Regions from separate parts of the Bradyrhizobium sp. USDA 3364 genome, predicted to be linked through region 1. Evidence: predicted binding sites of a transcription regulator. Region 1 holds the regulator's gene; each other region holds the start of a gene.
What was found. The regulator LexA, encoded in region 1, represses DNA repair genes until DNA is damaged. The targets are predictions, from matches to a motif close to TGTTCNNNNTGTGTTCNG.
Positions count from the first base shown of each region.

Region 2: the regulator LexA is predicted to act here: its motif matches at 2,211-2,228, upstream of ACVILL_RS36795 (DUF3072 domain-containing protein).
Region 3: the regulator LexA is predicted to act here: its motif matches at 2,116-2,133, upstream of ACVILL_RS19625 (ribonuclease T2 family protein).

Region 1 covers NZ_JBSRYG010000002.1:7,150,143-7,154,350, forward strand. Annotated here, with positions in the region: gene ACVILL_RS33540 (HAD family hydrolase) at 1-119, shown strand, start outside; gene ACVILL_RS33545 (molybdopterin molybdotransferase MoeA) at 146-1,357, shown strand; gene lexA (transcriptional repressor LexA) at 1,602-2,306, shown strand; gene ACVILL_RS33555 (hypothetical protein) at 2,561-2,989, shown strand; gene ACVILL_RS33560 (hypothetical protein) at 3,135-3,362, shown strand; gene ACVILL_RS33565 (ComEC/Rec2 family competence protein) at 3,359-4,208, opposite strand, start outside.
Region 2 covers NZ_JBSRYG010000002.1:7,782,957-7,787,164, reverse strand. Annotated here, with positions in the region: gene ACVILL_RS36805 (inorganic diphosphatase) at 426-1,028, opposite strand; gene ACVILL_RS36800 (SDR family oxidoreductase) at 1,087-1,944, opposite strand; gene ACVILL_RS36795 (DUF3072 domain-containing protein) at 2,257-2,493, shown strand; gene ACVILL_RS36790 (plasmid stabilization protein) at 2,493-2,795, shown strand; gene ACVILL_RS36785 (hypothetical protein) at 3,022-3,207, opposite strand; gene ACVILL_RS36780 (hypothetical protein) at 3,329-4,208, shown strand, end outside.
Region 3 covers NZ_JBSRYG010000002.1:4,154,535-4,158,742, forward strand. Annotated here, with positions in the region: gene ACVILL_RS19615 (cold-shock protein) at 1-29, opposite strand, end outside; gene ACVILL_RS19620 (23S rRNA (adenine(2030)-N(6))-methyltransferase RlmJ) at 289-1,149, opposite strand; gene ACVILL_RS19625 (ribonuclease T2 family protein) at 1,385-2,071, opposite strand; gene ACVILL_RS19630 (hypothetical protein) at 2,187-2,669, opposite strand; gene ACVILL_RS19635 (hypothetical protein) at 2,836-3,135, shown strand; gene ACVILL_RS19640 (DUF3617 domain-containing protein) at 3,179-3,709, shown strand.

The DNA of each region.
Region 1 (4,208 bases):
TCCTGTTCTTCGACGATCTGGCGGCCAATATCGAAGGCGCGCGGGCGCGCGGCCTTCATGCCATCCACGTGACATCGACGGATGACGTGGCGAGGGCTCTCACTGCACTTGGGATTTGAACACTGCGAATGAAGGAGCTCCGAGCGTGGCCTTGATGCCGGTTGCCGATGCCCTGTCCGCCGTCCTCGCCGGTGCCGCGCCGCTGCCGGAGGAGATGGTCGCGCTTGATGCCGCCTACCACCGCACCCTGGCGCGGGACCTCGCCGCGCTGCGCACCCAGCCGCCGCAGCCGATGTCGGCGATGGACGGCTACGCGGTGCGTGCCGCCGATGCGGCTGACCTAAAGGCCCGGCTCAGGGTGATCGGCGAGGTCGCCGCCGGCCGGCCGTTCGAACGGACGGTCGGCGCCGGCGAAGCGGTGCGGATCTTCACCGGTGGCGTGATCCCCGATGGCGCCGACGCCGTCATCATCCAGGAAGACACCCGGACTGACGGCGACCACATCGCAATCACCGAGACGGCAACCGCCGGACGGCACATCCGCCCCGCCGGAGTCGACTTCCGTGAGGGCGACGTGCTGCTCGCCGCCGGCAGCCGCCTCTCCGACCGCGCGCTGTCGCTGGCGGCCGCCATGAACTATCCGGAGCTTGCGGTGCACCGCCGTCCGAAGGTCGCGGTGCTGGCGACCGGCGACGAGCTGGTGATGCCGGGATCAAGGCCCGGTCCCGGCCAGATCGTCTATTCCAACGGCTATGCGCTGCGGGCGCTGGCCCGCGCCGAAGGGGCCGAGACCGTCGATCTCGGGGTTGCCGCCGACACCGTGGACGCGACCACCGCCGGCATCCGCCGGGCCCGCGAGACCGGCGCCGACATCCTGATCACGACCGGCGGCGCCTCGGTAGGCGACCACGACCTGGTCAAGCAGTCGCTGGAGGCCGAGGGCGTCGAGATGGCGTTCTGGCGGATCGCGATGCGTCCGGGCAAACCGATGATGCACGGCCGGCTCGGCGCCATGCGGGTGATCGGCCTGCCCGGCAATCCGGTGTCCTCCTATGTGTGCGCCTTCCTGTTTCTGGCGCCGTTGATTCGGGCACTGAGCGGTCGAAAAACGATTCATCACGCACGCGCGGCCGCGCTGCTCGGCCGCGACCTCGCCGCCAACGACCAGCGCGAGGACTATCTGCGGGCGCGTCTCGAGGCGCGCGAGGACGGCACGTTGATCGCCACGCCCGTGATGCAGCAGGACTCATCGCTGCTCGGGAATCTCGCTGCGGCACGGGCACTTCTCGTGCGTCCGCCGTTTGCGCCGGCCGCGGTCAAAGGATCTGAATGCGAGATCCTGACACTGCCTGAATGAGGCTCTCGCGGGCGCGCCGATTGCGCATCGCCGAACACGTTCACCGGAAATTAAGTGGTTGCGGAACACATATCGAACATATAGTGTCCGTTCATGATTTGTTTCGAGTACTGGTGTCTACAAACGGGAGGCCGCCAGGGAGCGCTTGCAACAAGCACAATGCTCCTGAGGTCAGGCCCGGCCTGCAGGCCCCACTGAAGAGTCTCGGAATCGAACGACGCTATCAACCGGGGGAATACTCGAGATGCTCACGCGCAAACAGTACGAACTTCTGCGTTTCATCAATGAACGTCTGAAAGAGGCCGGCGTACCGCCCTCCTTCGACGAGATGAAGGATGCGCTCGACCTGCGCTCGAAGTCCGGTATCCACCGCCTGATCACTGCGCTGGAGGAGCGCGGTTTCATCCGCCGCCTGCCCAACCGCGCCCGCGCCATCGAGGTCATCAAGCTGCCCGAGCTCTCGGCCGGCGGCGGTAACGGCCGCCGCGGCTTCACGCCGAGCGTCATCGAAGGCACCCTCGGCAAGCGCCCCTCGACGCCGCCGATCGCCGAGGACGACGGCAACCGTCCGGTCGCGGTCCCCGTGATGGGCCGGATCGCCGCCGGTACGCCGATCGAGGCGCTGCAGACCCGCAGCCACACCATCAGCGTGCCGCCCGACATGCTCGGCGCTGGCGAGCACTACGCGCTGGAGGTGCGCGGCGACTCGATGGTCGATGCCGGCATCCTCGACGGCGACATGGCGCTGATCCAGCGCAACGACGTCGCCAACACCGGCGACATCGTGGTGGCGCTGATCGACGAGGAGGAAGCCACCCTGAAGCGCTTCCGCCGCCGCGGTGCATCGATCGCGCTCGAGCCGGCCAACACCGCCTATGAGGTGCGCATCCTGCCGCCGAACCGGGTCCGCATCCAGGGCAAGCTGATCGGCCTTTATCGCAAATACTGAATAGCAAATACTTGCGGCGGCGAGGAACGAGCGAGAGGTCGGATCGTTCCTTTGGAGGATAGCGCAGCAAGCGGCCTGCCCGGTGCGGTCCGATACCTCTCGCGCAGCGTCGCGTGTTTGTGATCGGAGCTGTCTCGGACCAGTCGTACAATCGCCCAGAAACGAGCAGACACTCGTTCGCTATCGTCCACTCTGGTAGAGGCCAATGCCTCAAGGAGAGGCACGGGTCGCTACCTCCAATGAGGAGCCATCCGATGTGTGACTATAGTCTGCACGCCGTGGCATCGCGCCCCGCCATTGTTGGAGAGACGCTGATCACGACGACCTTCCGCGGAACGTCGACCCGCGGCTTTGCTTCGGAGAACGATCCTACTGTCGCGGTCTGCATGCTGCCGGGCACCGAGCTCGCTTTCGCCGAGAACGTTCGCTACGACAGCCGCTGGATCTGGACCAAGACGATGAACTTCCGCGTCGGCGTGTTCAACGAAGTCGAGCCCGACGTTCCTGATCGCCATCACGACGCGGTGGAATTCCCCGACGGCAGCCATGTGCTGGTGACCCAGCTCGTCGAGGGACAGCGCGTCAGCGTGCTGCAATTGCCGGCCCTGCACCCGCCGGTCGAGCAGAAGCCGAAGGTCGTGGAGCGGCGGCCCTCCGCATTCGCGTCGCTGTTTTTGGGTTGAACGCATCGTCGCCGTGGAATGAGCCATTCGGCGGCGAGTGACCTAAGCGATTTCGAGCGACCCCGGACATCCGGTTCCGGGGCGCAGAAGGAGATTTGCGTCGGCGGGCGCCTTGGCGCATCATCGTGCACGGAGGACGTGCGCGGTGGTCGATAAGGTCACATGGCAAAAGGCTGGACGCGTCACGGAACCGGGCCGCTACATGTTCCGGTTCGGCTGGCTGACGGTCACGGCTGACGACCTGAAGGTCTGGGAGCAGTTTCCCGAGGCGGCCTTCACCCTCGTCAAGAAGTCCGACGGCGGCCCAGACTCCGACGAATACCATCTCGGCCTGTTCGAGCTGCCCACGGGCCCCTCACCCGACAACGCCTAATCCTCGCCCTGCAGATCGCTCTCGGCCGGCGTCGCATCGACGGCCGGTCGCGGCGCGGTGGCGGGCACGCGCAACGTGGTCTCGGCCTCGCCGTCGCCGGGAACCGCCGGCGACCACGGCCGGTCGATCCCGCCGGGCTTCACCGCATCGATGGTGTAGCCGTCCCTGCTCCGCCGCAGCACCAGCGCCCCGTGGCGCCGCAGCCGCTCGGCATCGATCACCGAGGCCGCGCAGCCCCGCGGCGCCGGCCGCGCCGTTATGATCAAGCCTGCGCGCTCGCAATCGTCGGCCAGCGCCTCCGGCCGTGTCGCCAGCGCGATGAAGCCGCCGCCGGACCCTTGCGTCACGCAGCCGCTCGGATCGCAGGAGACGCCTTCGCTCAGCGACGCATCGGTGGCGGTCCGCGCATCGGCGTCGGCCGCCAGCCACTCCTTGACCAGGAAAGCATCCTTGGCGCTGTGCATCAGGTGCAGCCGCCCGTCGCCGCCGCGCACCGCGACGTTCCGGCCGTCGGCGGAGATCAGCACGTCCGGCAGCGGCACCCGCACTGCCCAGACCGAGGCCACCGCCAGCAGCATCGCCCCCGACCAGCGTAGCGGCGTGCGCAACAGGCCGAGCAGGATGATGCCGGTGCTCGCCGCGATCAGCGGCCCGACACCGAACGCCGCCATCCGCCCGACTGCGCCCGGCAACGCGGCGACCCATTGCGTCACCAGGATCATCCAGTCGATGCCGAACCCCATGATCGCCCAGAACACGCCGTCGAATCCGAACGGCATGGCGACGAGCCCGAGCAGGCCGGCGGGCATCACGACCGCCGACACCACCGGCATCGCCGCGAGGTTC
Region 2 (4,208 bases), 630 kb from region 1:
TACCGGATGGTCCAGTTCGCGATGCACTCCTGGAAAAAGCTAAGCAGTACGAAGCGCAGATTCCCGCCGACACTACGTACACGACTGTTGCTCCTCACTGATGTGAAAGCGATCAGCGACCTGCAGCAGGTTAGGAACACGGACGCGGTAACAAGGGTTGTCCTTTTCCATGAAATGTGAAGAGGAAACGAAAATGGGACGAGGAGTCTTGCTTTGGCTTTTGGGCGTGCCGATTCCTGTGATCATCCTGCTGTGGTTGTTCTTCGGCCATTAATTCGACGAGCCGTGATTTGGCGTTCTTTGCGGCGCCCCGAAGGCGTGTTCGTGAACCTTTGAGCGCCGCGAGACTAGGCATTGCTCGCAGCGTGCAACGTGGTCTTGAAGGGATACTGGCTCTGTCGCGGAGCCAAGGCGCTCCATGCGCCTCACACCGATAGGCGCTTGATCGCCCTGACAGCCGCGCCGGGCCCGCGCCACCCTAAAAACTCAAGCTCCTTGTTTTCGAGCGCGTCTGTGGCGCGGAAGAACTGCTCGAGCTCTTCCACGGCGCGGGACGGCAGGTGCCTTACATCCTTGAGATTGGTCTCGAATGGTGAACGATCCGGCGCGGCAAAGATGCGATCGTTCCTTTCCTTTCTGCCTTTGCGGATTTGAAGGATTTCGAGAATTCCGATCGGCCGACATGGCAGCACGACGCCCGGGTATGTCTGGGAATCGTGAATGACGAGGACATCAAGTGGATCGCCATCGTCGGCTTTTGTCGAGGGAATGAAGCCCCAATCATAGGGATATGTGAGCCCGACCATCAAAGGTTTCGCAAGCGTGAACGCCTTCAGATCCGGGTCGAACTCCAATTTGCAGGTGCTTCCGCGGGGCGTCTCGATCACGGAGTAGATGTTCTTCTCGTCGGCCCACGTCGGGAGCTTCATGAGGTTCGTCATGGGTTTGCAAATGGCAACCTGATTCGTTTGTTCCTTGCTTTGCTTGACCTCCCAGCCCAGCCCGACCGGCTGCTGCCTCTGTGGCATCGAGAGCCTCACACCCCCCGGACGGGGTTTGCGATCGAATGCCGCTGAGTTCAAGGTCCTAGATGAACGGCTTTCCGCCGGTGACCGCGACCGTTGTCCCGGACGTATAACTCGAGCGCGGATCGGCGAGCATGACGTAGGCCGTCGCAAGCTCGGCCGGCTGGCCTGCTCGCTTCAGCGGAACCTGCTTGCCAAAATGCCTCACTGACTCGTCTGGTAATGTCGATGGGATCAGCGGAGTCCAGATCGGCCCCGGCGCGACGGCATTCACGCGAATGCCTTTCTCGGCCAGCATCTGCGCAAGTCCTCCGGTAAAATTCTGTATCGCGCCCTTGGTCGTGGCATAGGCCAGCAGAATCGGATTCGGCATGTCCGAATTGATCGACGCCGTGTTTATGATCGCGCTGCCGGGCCGCATATGCGGCACCGCCGCCTTTGCCAGATAGAACATCGCGTGGATATTGACGTCGAAGGTCAGCCGCCACTCCTCGTCGGAGATATCAGCAATATCCTTGAAACTGGCCTGGTGAGCGGCGTTGTTCACGAGGATGTCTAGTCCCCCGAAATCCTCGACCGCCCGTTCGATCACGGCGCGGCAATGCTCGGGGCTGCGAAGGTCTCCGGCGACGAGGAGGGCCCTGCGCCCTTCCGCCTGGACCAGCGCCTTCACCTCATGCGCGTCGTCGTGCTCATTGAGATAGGAGATAAGAACGTCGGCGCCTTCGCGGGCGTAGGCGATGGCCACGGCGCGGCCGATGCCGCTGTCGCCGCCGGTGATCACCGCTCGCTTGCCCGCCAACTTGCCGGAGCCCCGATAACTGGACTCGCCGTGGTCCGGATGCGGATTCATTCTGGCGGTGATGCCGGGCATCGACTGCTTCTGGTCGGGGTAGGGTGGCTTTGGATAGTCCGACATAGCTCTCTCCGCAAACTGATGGATTTCAATTGCCCAGTTAAGCGAGCGTTCCTGGAGGCCGGCCGAGGATAACGATAGCGAGACGAACATGCCGTGCGGGACCTTTCTCTCCTCGATGGACCGGCGTAGCGCGTCTCAGGAACCAAACGTCATCGCCGACCGGGATCGACAGTCGCCGCGGACGATGGCGAGTAAAGCCGGAACCCGGCCTTCGCGACCGTGTCCGGCGCTCTGGGATGAGTGCAGTCAAGGATTCGTGGTCCTGCAGGAACACCTCATGAACTCTGCCGTTTCTAGCGCAAGGAGGTATTCATGAGCACCAAGGAAGGCGCCACAAATAGCAACAAGCACTGTGACTGGTTGTCGGGAAACGAGCCAATGACCGATGCCCTGGCGTCTGACCTGCAAATCCTCTCAGAACAAGCACGCCTGCCTTTCACTCTCGGGAAGGATCTCACCAAGGTTGAGGCGTTTAAGCTAATTGGTGAATTACGTAGGAAGGCGGGCGTCGAAGATACAGCACACGAAACTTGGCAAAGGAGGCGGTAATGCCCCGTGGAGACAAATCCAGCTACACTGACAAGCAGAGGCGAAAGGCCGAACACATTGAGGAAGGCTACGAAGCCAGAGGCGTTGACGATAAGGAAGCCGAACGGCGGGCATGGGCAACGGTCAATAAAGAAACGCATGGTGGCAAGAAGAGCGGATCCGGCAGAGGTGCCAAGGAAGACCATTCGCCATCGCGTAAAGGTGGAAAACTCGGCGGGAAGGCATCAGCTAGTCGGCCGACAGCTGAACGTTCCAGGTCAGCCAAAAAGGCCGCGAGAACTCGCAAACGCCGCGCAGCGTGAACAGGCGAGCAGGGTTCTTTGCAACGCATGTAGCGATAGTTCGTGGACCGAGGTCCACTTCGGCCGCCGCACGATCAACAGCAGCACAACCTGCGTCAGTCGATCATCTCATTATCCGCGAGTTCGCGCTCGGCCTGAAAATTCAAGTCCTGGCCCTCAGGCCGGCCAGCATCCTCCCAACGCTGACGCGTGCGAGCGCGTTGCGCAGGTCCGCGTGGACGAGACATCAGTCACTGGAGCTTTTGCCTTGGCTCATCGGCAACATCGCATTTGGCGAAAGAGTTAAAGACAAGGCCGAAATTTTCTCCGTCTGGGCCGGAGCGCGATCTTTTTTTGCAGAAGCTCGGCCAAATCGATCGAGCGATGCAAATTGAGAAATGGCTGAACTGTCCCGGGCTGCAGCTTCCAGCATAGACCCGATCCGAATCGGGAGCCGGGGCCGCTCGCTATCCCAGTGAAACCCGAGGCTAGGCAAATTAGGAGCCAAAGCCGAAGTCGAACGTTCGAGGTACTGGACGATCGGCGAGAGTAACATGGAGACGATTGAAGCCTATCTGCGTCGGAAATCAAATGAGCTCAGTCTCCTCGATGGTTGCTTGGACAAGCCGCTCGCATTGGCTCCCCCGCGATCGATCGATCAAGTGATCGAACATAAATTCAGGCTAACGGCTGCTCTTCGAGCTCAACACGATCTGAAGGATTGGGCCACGACAGAAACTGCATGGTCACTTGGGAAGCAGGGCGGCGATGGCCCGTTCAAGTTCCGATATGATTATCAGCGCGCCGATCTCGACGTGACAGGGCCATCGTTCTACGGGGTCGAAGGGGTAGCCAGATGCGAAACCGTCTACACCTCTTCGGGCATGGCCTCCATTTCGGCGCTGCTCTTGGCCTCCTCTCATGTATTCGATCGGGCGGTTATCGTGGTCCTGCCTGGGACATACGGTGAAACTTTGGAGTTCATCAAGGCATACGCCCCCCACTTAGGGATCATCACGGCCGAGGGAGCATTGGATGAGTCCGTCTCTCGCTCGCGATTGCCCCGACTCCTGCTGCTCGATTCCTGCGCGACGGCGAAAAATTTCGAAGTCTGCATGCGATCGTGCTGGGCAGAGTTCGACCTTCTGATCTTCGACACCACTTGCTTTTCTGGCGGATCTGGCCGGATAAGGCGGGTCCTACGACGGGCACGAAAATCCGAGGTGCCAACGGCGATGATCCGAAGCCATACCAAGCTAGATTCGCTCGGGGCGGAATATGGACGGCTGGGGTCCACCGCGTTCATGCATCCAAAGAACGATCCATGGAGCCGCTCGCACCTTAGGAAGCTGCCGAACGAGATGCGGAATGCGGTCAGGCTCCTCGGAGGCGCCGCGTTACCGGCTCACTTCCCGCCCTTTGTTGGAAGCTCGG
Region 3 (4,208 bases), 3.0 Mb from region 1:
AAGAACTTGACTGTCCCAGTCATGGCCATCGGGAAACTCCTCCCCCGTATTGCTCCACCGCTACGCGCACGCCGCGTAGCGGTTGACCGACATTCGCTTGTCGGAAGCTTGGCCACCTGAACAGGCCGGCGTCACGCCGCCGGTCTGCCTGGATTTATTTCGGCCTTGTCACTCCGCCGCAACCATTCGCGGAAGCGGAACGTAAAGCCAGTCGTAACAGGATGAGCATAATACGGTTCCGCGCAAATTGCCTATGCTCAAATCGAACTTTTCAGTGGGTGCTACAGTTCAAGGTTTAGGCGTTTCGAGTCTGAAGCGTGCCGCGCCGCCTTGACCGAGCGGCTTCTCGAGTTCGGGCAGGATGATCTTCAGCTCGCCCGCCAGCGTCCACGGCGGATTCACCATCAAAAGGCCCGTGGAAACGAGGCCGGCGTCCGCTTCTTGCGGCGCGACACTGAATTCCAAGCGCAAGCATTTGCCAGCGGGTCGGCTGCTTGCTGCTGCAGCGGCAACGCTGCGCGCGAGGTCGTCAGTGGCTCTCCGGGATTTTACGGGGTACCACAAAAGATAGGCGCCGGTCGGCCACTTCGCGAACGCTTCGGTGAAAGCGCGCGCCAGCCGCTCGAACTCGTCGTTCGCCTCGAATGGTGGATCGATCAGCACCAGGCCGCGCCGCTCGTTCGGCGGTACGAATGCAGGTAGCGCCATCCAGCCGTCGAGATCGACGACGCGCGCCTGCGCGTCGCGCCGCAACGCATCGATCAGTTGCTTGCGCGCCGTCGGTTCGATCTCGCAGGCGGTGAGGCGATCCTGCGGACGCAGCAGCGCCCGCGCGATCAGCGGCGAACCGGGATAGGCTTTCAGTTCGCCTCGCGGATTGAAAGCTCTGACGATGTCGAGATAGGGAGCGATCAAGGGCAACGCCTTGTCGGAGAGCCGCGCCTGCATCAGTCGCGCGATGCCGGTCAGCCATTCGCCGCCGCGTTCGGCCTCGCTCGACATCAAGTCATAGAGGCCGGCGCCGGCATGGGTGTCGATGACGCGGAACGGCGCCTGCTTTTCCTGCAGATAGGTGAGCATGCGCACCAGCACGATGTGCTTGATGACGTCGGCAAAGTTGCCGGCATGAAAGGCGTGACGGTAGTTCATGCTGTTATCGCGCTGCGCTCCAGAGGGAGCGAATGTTGTACTTCGTCATGCCCGGGCTTGTCCCGCCTTCGCTAAAGCTTCGGCGAGGTTAACGTCTGAGCTGGGCGAAGCCTTGGCGTAGCCGGCTCCTGGGCCCCTGCGCCTTATCTCACCTGTTTCGTGACGGCACAGGCGGTCGGCACATTCCGCGCGACGATGCGTGGCGCGCGGCGGCCCGGTCATGACGCGGAGAGTGTCAGCCGCCGCGCACCGGCGGCAGCAGCACCTGATCGCGGCGGCAGGCGCGGCGATCGATTTCCTCGCAGGAGCGGAATTGCAGATCCTTGCTGAGGCAGATCCGGACCTCGCTGAGGCGCTTGCTGTCGCAGGTCACCGAGATTGCGGAGTTGCTGAGCCCCGGATTGGCCTTGATGAACGCGGTCTCCAGCTCGTCGGGTGCGATCGTCTTCGGCTCCGACAATTGCAGGAATTCCTCGGGGATTTTCACCGCGGCGCGGGCCTTGCGGATGGCTTCGAAATAGGCGCGCTCGCCGAGACCGGAGCAGGTGCCGTGCTTGTCCCACTCGTTATAGATCAGCCCGGGCGCCGGCATCAGGTCGAGCATCGAGGTCATGATGTTGCGGGCGAGCCGCGGCGAGGGCCGCTGGCAGTATTCCGGAAAGCCCCGCTCATATTGCGGCCAGAGGCCGTGCACCACGAACGAATAGGGCCGTCCGCCGCATTGCGCCTGGGTGCCGCGGCCGTTGCTGCCGCGCTCGCTCGCCGCCTCGCAGAACGACGGCGACCACGACAGCGACAGCACATAGAAATCGAACTCGCCCGGCGCATTCTGGCGGCGGTCCTGGGCCGAGGCGCCGGCCGCAGCGCCCAGAACAAACGCGATCGAAATCAGGAATCGGGAAATTGTGACGAACCGAGGCATCAAAACGCTCCCCTCACGCGAACGTTCGGAGCCTAGCAGGCCGCCGGAACATTTCAAGAACAAAAGCCGCCATCTGAACGATGGCGGCTTCCATTTACCCAATCTGGCCGAAGAATCAGGGCCGGGCGGCCCGGCAGGACGGATTGTAGGCCCAGTTGCGGTCAAGCCCGCTCACGCACCATTCGACGCCATCGACGTATGCGCCTCCGGCAAAGCCGCCGTCCTCGATGATCGAATAGTGCACCTTGCGCACCTTGCCGTCGCTCAGCATCGCTTCGCCCGAGCAGTAGCGGCGCGGAATATTGTCGGACTGCCACGGGCGGAACGCGGTCTCGTGGATTCCGCTGAAACCGGTGATCACGAGCGGCGAATTCCAGAAGGTGGCTTCCTTTTCCTGGAATTGATAGCTGATGGTCCTCAAGGCCTTGTCGCAGGGTGCCACATTGCCGTCATAGCGCGGGCCGGACAGCCAGAAATTCAGTTCGAACGGATTGGCCGCCTGGGCGGTGCCCCCGGTAGCCAGCATGCCGACCACGAGTGCGGCGCCGAGGCCAAGCGTGCGGCCGAGTTTGTTGCGGGAGTTGAACAGGTTGCGCATGGGAATCCACCCGATTATCCGATGCGGGGGACGGTGCCGTGAAGCCCCGGCAAGGTCAAGTGCAGCACGGCAACACCTGCAGAGAAGTCCACTTTTGGCAGCCGGCTCGTTCTTTTCACGGTCGTCCGCGCACTCTATGTTGGCCTCAAGCGAAATGGAGTCTGCGATGCGAAGGAAATTGGCCGCGTGCCTGGTTGCCGTTTGCGGGATGCTGGCCGTTGGTTCGGCGCGAGCCGACTGGATGCAGCCGGTGCCGCCGTTCAAGGGCAATGATACCGGCGGTATCATCGCCTACTCGCTGGCGACCCAGACCGACGCCCGGCAACTCGCCGTCGACCACTGCGCCGCCTACGGCAAGGTCGTCAAGTTCCTTGCGGTGCAGCGCTATCCGGGCGGCTACATCTCCTTTGCCTGCCGTTGGGTACCCTATGGCACGGCCCAGAGGCCGGTGCGCGCGCTCTACTGAGCGCGCCCAAATCCTTTGATCGTTCAGCCGGGGAGCCAGCCGCATGACCCGACAGCTTGCCTTGCTTGGTTCTGCTGTTTGCCTTGTCCTGTCCGCCGGCGCCGCGAGCGCCGTCGACCTGCCGATCCGCAAGCCCGGTCTGTGGGAGATGAAGATGGTGCGCACCGGCGGGCCGATGCCGGAAATCACCATGCAGCACTGCACCGACGAGACCACCGACAAGGAAATGAGCGCGGCGGCCTCGCCGATGGCCAAGGAAGTCTGCTCCAAGCAGGATATCCAGAAGACCGCGACCGGCTATGTCAGCGATAGCGTGTGCAGCGTCGCCGGCATGTCGATGCAGAGCCATGCGGAGATCGTCGGCGATTTCAACTCCGCCTACACGGTGAAGAGCACCTCGCATGCCGAGGGCGGCGCGGCCGGCTCGCGCGACACCACCATGACCATCGAGGCGAAATGGCTCGGTGCCTGCAAGAGCGACCAGAAGCCCGGTGACATCATCATGCCCGGCGGCATGAAGATGAACGTCAAGGACATGGAAAAGCTGAAGGGCCTGCTGCCCAAGCAGAAGTAAGCACCGCGCATTCGTTTGCCGCTGCGCGTTCAACACGGCCTCTCTCATGTGGAGAGGCCGTGTTGCTTTCGGCCATCATCGTTGCGCGCAGCTCGCGACAAAACTGCAAACTACTTTGCGCTGAAGTGTCGCGCAGTCCATCTGGTCCTTCCCCGTCACACGTTCGTGCGACCCGTTGGCGCACGATGAGTGGACGAAAATCAACGTCGTCGACGATCGCTGCGTGCCTCACACCCGAGACGATCTGAGAGAATGTGGACTCGTATCGAATGCGTCGCGGTGCATGCTTGCTGCTGCTGCGCTTCGCTTTGAATCGTTCCAGCACTACACATCTTGAATCGCTCCAATGTTGCGCGCCGCGCGCGCTTCAAGCGATTCTAGTTTGCGCGTGTGGAATTTCGCCGATCACGCCGATAGAAGTCCGCCCCATTCGGTGCCGCGCAATGACGAACACGCGGCTCGATCAAGATCAGTCTGGGGGATGTGTTCGGTGGGAATG